One region of the Rhodohalobacter sp. 8-1 genome, then DNA from elsewhere that is predicted to be linked to it. Evidence: riboswitches for the same ligand, from Rfam matches in the RefSeq annotation. Region 1 holds a riboswitch; the other holds the start of a gene.
What was found. A riboswitch is a leader RNA that binds a small molecule or an ion and turns the genes downstream of it on or off. The one in region 1 is predicted to bind thiamine pyrophosphate.

Region 2: it holds a riboswitch for thiamine pyrophosphate, as region 1 does, so the genes downstream of both, AABW11_RS18110 (TonB-dependent receptor) here and thiM (hydroxyethylthiazole kinase) in region 1, are expected to answer to the same signal.

Annotation. Positions count from the first base shown of each region.
Region 1 is NZ_JBBVMF010000006.1:256,261-259,446, reverse strand. Features, by position in the region: gene thiL (thiamine-phosphate kinase) at 1-188, opposite strand, end outside; gene thiE (thiamine phosphate synthase) at 568-1,218, opposite strand; gene thiM (hydroxyethylthiazole kinase) at 1,211-2,020, opposite strand; TPP riboswitch at 2,111-2,209, opposite strand; gene AABW11_RS08395 (Na+/H+ antiporter NhaC family protein) at 2,377-3,186, opposite strand, start outside.
Region 2 is NZ_JBBVMF010000026.1:27,095-30,280, forward strand. Features, by position in the region: gene AABW11_RS18110 (TonB-dependent receptor) at 1-1,619, opposite strand, end outside; TPP riboswitch at 1,697-1,794, opposite strand; gene AABW11_RS18115 (hypothetical protein) at 1,977-2,192, shown strand; gene AABW11_RS18120 (hypothetical protein) at 2,199-2,912, shown strand; gene AABW11_RS18125 (M20/M25/M40 family metallo-hydrolase) at 3,099-3,186, shown strand, end outside.

The sequences.
Region 1 (3,186 bases):
ATCAACATATCTGTTGTGATTAGCAGTGATTGGCCATCTTTATATGGCAATACCGCACAGTCATCACCGATACCAATCGTATCCTCAACACAGCCTTTACCGAATAGGCCGGCGATCTGATCAATCAAACCAAACTCACCCAGCTCAGACAGGGATTCAAATCCTTTAAATGGCGCTTCCTCGTTCATGTTGATCGATTAATTTATCTTTAAAATAGGTTTTCGGATTAGAAAGTCCCCTCCTTCCCAAGAGGGGATTGAGGGATGGTTGTGCCAAATCCCTGTAGGGAAACAGGTTTCTTTGATTAATTTGGGTTCAAAGACCTAAGGCTACCACCCCCCGGTAGGCTGTCCAAAAAGGGTGTCATCCCGTACTTTCCCAATGGGATCCCTTACGGGGGATACGGGATCTCCAATCGTTGATATGGGCAGGAGATACCGGATCGGAGTCCGGTATGACTATTTGATTGTAAAGTTCTTTATTGAACAAACCTTTTTGGACAGCCTCAGTATTAATTGCATCATCTATAATCGAATTTAGATCTTAATTTAGTTTTTACCCTACTCATCAGCTTTGGTATTGATGCCCCATTACTAAGTCGATCTCTTTTCGCAAAAGGGCTGCAGCCTGACCGGGATCCTCAGAGGCACAAATGGCCGACACCACTGCCAGTCCGTCGGCACCATGATCCATCACGTTTTGGGCATTCTCAGCATTGATTCCGCCAATGGCAACAAGCGGGAAATCAGTTTTTTCGGAAACGAGCCTCAAACCATCCAACTCCCACTCATTGATAGTGTCAGTTTTGGTAGGTGTGCTGAATATTGGGCTTACACCCAGGTAATCCGGGTTGAGTGCGTCAACGGTTTCGAGATCTTCTCTGGTCTCCACAGACAGCCCGATGATTTTATCGGGGCCAAGAAGATTCCTCGCAATGCTCACCGGCATATCATTCTGACCCAGGTGCACGCCGCTTGCATCAGTTGCAAGCGCCACATCCACCCGGTCGTTGATAATCAGCGGAATATTAAGTGGATCGAGCACTTTTTTCAGGTCGACCGCCAGCTGTATAAATTCGCGGGTTGATGCGTCCTTCTCCCGAAGCTGGACTGTCGTGACTCCATTTTCCACGGCTGTTTTAACCAATTCGGGCAAGGCGTACCCCCGTAGCATATCGCGATCTGTTACCAGGTAGAGGCTAAGATCGATATTACGCATGGGCTTTCTCCGGCTTCAGGCGATGCTCAATCACTTTACGATCTAATTGATAAAGAGCATCCAAAAAATGGACCTGGAACGAGCCCGGCCCATCCGCTTTCTCAGCAGCCATCTCACCGGCAATACCCATGACGCGCATCGCTGCAAGGGAGGCTTCTTCTGCACCAATTCCAGTTCCGGAAAATGCACCAATCAAAGCGGAAGCGGTACATCCCATTCCTGTTACACGCCCCATCAAAGGATGGCCGTTGTGGGAAGACCGGGTTTGTGTTTCGGTAATGATGTAGTCTGTTTCACCACTCACCACAACCACGCAATTATATCCCTTTGCGAGGTATTGTGCCGCTTCAATTGCAGACTGGCTGTCCTGCGTGCTGTCTACTCCTTTTGTTTTCACGTCTGCTGAATAAAGTGCACCAATTTCGGATGCATTTCCGCGGATGATATCGGGCGAGTTGACGCTCATCAAATGCTTTACGGTGTCCGTTCGATAGGCTGTGGCTCCGGCCCCAACCGGGTCAACAATTATGGGTACATTGTTTTCAGAGGCAGATTTCATCGCAATCTCCATCGCCTCCACCCAATGCTTGCTCAGGGTTCCGATGTTGATGACAAGTGCACTTGCAATAGCCGCCATATCGGCAACCTCTTCCGTAGAATGGGCCATCACCGGTGAGGCACCTATAGATAACAGGGCATTTGCGGTGTTGTTCATCACTACATAGTTGGTAATGTTGTGAACCAGCGGCCCGGTTTCTTTAAGTTTCTCAAGATAAGTCCATGTAATCTCTGATTCTTTCATCGTCTGAAGCTGTTTTTAAATTCATATGAAAATCATTCACATGCAATTGGAGAGAAAACGGCACGATACAGACTCGAAAGGGAAAAAGAGTATGTAAACGATCCATTTCCCTACGCCGGCATGATCCGGATCAGGTGATAAGGGTATTCTTTCAGCCCCGGCGTTCGCGGGACACCCCTAATGATATCGATCACAACATAAGAAAACTTTCAATCATTGGCAGGGGAGAAGATTTTAGATGAATGATAATAGAAAATCTTGAGGGATTATAGATTTTTGGTGATGTGTAAGCCGACAAGTCATCTGCCATCTTTTGTCTATCTGACATCTCTGATCTATAATCTTTTATCTAAAGTCTAAACATAAAAGAACACCATTAATGCGTAACTAAGCATCGCCAGCACACCTGCCAGAATGGCTAAAGGAAACTGGCTGGTCACATGATCCATCAAGTCGCACCCGGTAGCAAGTGAGCTCAATATTGTTGTATCTGAAATGGGAGAGCACTGGTCACCAAACACGGCGCCCCCAATTACAGCCGAGAAACAGAGCGAAAGAAAAAACGGATCGGGAACAACAGCCCAGGCAAGCGGAACAGCCACGGGAAAAACTACCGCATAGGTACCCCAGGATGTACCCGTGGAAAACGCGATGATCATGCAGAGAATCATCAGGATACCGGGCAGTGCCATCGGTGCTACTACATTACCGACAAGATCTACCACATAAGCAGCCGTACCCACGGCATCTGCCACTTCTTTCAGCGAAACAGCCAAGGCCAGGATAATCGCACCAATGGTCACGCCTTTACAACCGTCAATAAACCCGTCAATCGCTTCCTGGAGCCTCATTCCCTTTGCAATTGCAATTCCAAGTCCTGCAAGAACAGCAAGCACGAAAGCCTCAGCAATTAACAGGGTCGGGTCTTCTTTTTGTCCAAGATATACATATGTGTACAGATAGGGGATAATCGCAACGCCCAGAAGTGTCCCGATCGGCCCGAAGAAATCAATCAGGCCCGGATTATAGTCTTCAGGCACTTTGTTCTGGGTAAGCTCATCAGCAGCCATTGGTGTGGCGCCCTCACGATCGAGCTGGCCGGTTTCACGTGCCCGTTTAGTTGCCGCCCGCATTTTCTTGCCGGGAACCCATGGCAGTTTTTCCCA
Region 2 (3,186 bases), on a different contig from region 1:
GGTTCACGTCCGCTTCGTCCGAATGACGTGTATACGTTAAAATGATCATTAATGAAATAAGTAACCCCGATTTTTGGGCTTAGAAAGGTGTATTGGCGCGTAGGAACATCAACCTGCGAAGCAGAGACGTTTTGATCTGCCAGGTATGAGAGGTCCGGGTTCAGATCAAGCCAGACGGCACGCAGCTGTAAATCGCCATAGAGCTCAAGGTCTCCAAATCTTCGCGAGGCTTTCACGAAGGTGCTGATCTCATCCTTCTTAGATTCATCACTGTAAAAAGTAGTTTCACTCTGGGGTTCAAACGATTCTTCATTGACGCGATCGAATCGGTAGGCGTGCAAACCGCCAGACAGATTAATCCGGTCTCCTTCGGCAAACTGAAGGGTAGACTGCAGACCATAGTGATCGTTAAACAAGCTGAAAATTTGCTGAATGAACTCGCCATCTTGTCCTGCATAACCAACGGGAAAATCACCGCCGGCACCACCGTAGTATAGAGATGAGGTTAGTGTGAGCTGATCAGTAAAACCCCTGCCATACTGAAATTGCAGAAACTGCTGTCCGAAATTATCGATGTCGTGAACCGACAGATTGTTTGTGGTGGGGTCTTCCCTAATTTGATCAATTGGGATGTGCGTGTAGGCAAGCTCATTCTTTGTGAAGCCGGTGAAAGCTGTCACTTTGAAGATATTGCGGCTCCCAAAATATCCGCCCGACATAAAAAACGAACGTGAGTCGGTACCACTGTTATCTCGATATCCGTCTGATTCTGTTTTGCTAAAGCGGCTGTAGAGTCCGTAATTGTCAATCGAGCCCGTGTTCAGCTCAGCACTTGCGCGGTAGGAGTTAAAAGCGCCGCCAGAGAGTTTCAAGCCGGCGGATGGGGCATCCATTACAATATTACGGGACTCAAAATTAATAGACCCGGCGTACGATGCCGTTCCATGAGTGGTTGTACCCACACCACGCTGCACTTGTACCGACTGGATGCTGTTTCCGAAATCGTTGAAATTAGAAAAGAACACACCCTGGTCAATCATGTCGTTTAGCGGAATGCCGTTTAAGGTCATGTTGATGCGGGTTTGATCCATCCCGCGCAGACGCATGTAGCCGTAATTGGCAAAACGGGTTCCGGCGTCTGAGTGCGTTAGTATAGATGGCGTGAGCCGTTCCAGCGTGTAGATAGGATCCTGGCCGATATTATCCTGCTCAATTTCGGCTCGGGGAATGGTGGTTTGCGAAACAGGCGCCTGCGCATCTACCCGCACGTCATCCACAAAAATAGTGCTGCCGCGGAATGATGAGGGTGTTAGTGATATGGTAATAGGCTGATTCGTCCGGCCCCGTTCCAGGCTGACCTCTTTTGCGAAATAACCCACGTAGCTTACGATGAGTACAGGACTATCCTGATTCTGTTGCAGTTCAAGGCGAAACGATCCGTTTTGGTCGGTAACCGCTCCGTTCTGAGTTCCCTGTTGCAGAATGGTGGCTCCATGCAGCGGTTCGTTTGAAACGGAATCCTGAACAGTTCCCTGTATAGTTTGAGCTGAAAGCAGGTCCGGCCCGAAGAAAACGGCCAGCAGAAATAGAAATGAGTATAATTTTAACGTTTGAAACATGATGCCTCCATCAATTTACGATTCGATTGAAGGAGGGGGCACAACATTTTTGCTGATATCGATTGATATCATGCAGATGCTGCAGATCTCGGTTTCCCTACGCCGGTATAACCCGGTTCAGGTTCACAGGGTATGATCTCAGTCCCATTACTGCGGGACACCCCCAACCTTTGGTTGATTGATTAAAAGGTACGGCTGTTTGATGTGGGCTTCAAGAAAGGATTGCGGGTAAACAGTTTTTTCTTGAATGACAGAAACAGTTGCCTTTATGCAAGGCAGTGGCATTTAAATAAACATGTTGAAATTGCGTTATTCAAATGTGCAAACTATATTGATTATAGAACGAATCAGTCTATCATGCTGAAAAAAATTAAATCTTATCTGATATTTTTTAATAACAAGCCTTCGTATCATGTGGAAGGATCTGTCTATGGTGGACTCCGTATAGATATAGACAAATACTATTCTATCGAGGAGAACCAAAAAGAACTCGAAGAGATAAATAACACTTTTGGTAAAGTGTTTAGTAACAAAAAAACTGAACAAGAAGAAGAGCTTACTTCGATCACCTAAAATTGAATGCCCGCTCTGAACACAATTCTTATTCCGGTATTAGGTGGTTTTATATTTGTAAAATACAGCTATCTGACGCGATTTAGGGCAGTAAGGGATAATGGGTATGTGATTCTTTTTAAGTCTGCTGTGGTGGGACTGTCCTTTTATGGTTTTTCGTTTTTGCTATGGAGAGCTGCTATACTTGATGAATATGCCAATCCAAAAATACCTGAGTGGATAGAATTTCTTCATGATTTTCTAGCACATCCAGAACTATTGCCCGCTTTGCTTTCTCTTGTATTTATCGGGACTGCGCTAACCACGTTTAATTATATTCTCGATAAAGATGAAATGAAAAAAAGGATTATCAGACAGGATGATGATGCATTCGAAATGACACTTTTAAAGTCATTTGAAAGAAACAGTGAAGTTCTGATTACACTTGATAGCAGAAAGGTGTATATGGGGAAAGTAACCGATACGTATTTTTGTGTTAATGATGAAATTCAATCGATAATGTTAAATCCATTATCTAGTGGATATAGGGATTCAATAAATTTTAAAATAGAATTTACAACCTATTATGGCGAGATATATAAACAGATTATTGACAAACCCGAAGAATTTGATGTAAAGGTATCTGATTTTTCTGTGGCAATCCGATATGATAAAATTGTTTCCGTTAGTCCGTTTGATCCAAAGACGTATACAAAATTCAGAGAGTTAGGCACTAAATAAATACTGCTTATTCCATGGTACAAATGCTCAAGCAAGTTTGCACTGATCATTATAAAATTTCAGGCTTACTACCTAAACGAGTTGTAATGACAGCATCAAACAAAGTCCGCTAAATGATAAATTCATGCTGTCAAAGTTCAGGAATCACTGTATTTTAGCATTGAATTTGAAATACGCCCCAACGCTATGAAAAATTATTCATCTCAAGTCTGTCAAGCCATTGGTTTCGCTTTGTTTGTCCTGCTGTTTATCTCTTGTGCCCAGCCCGGAACAG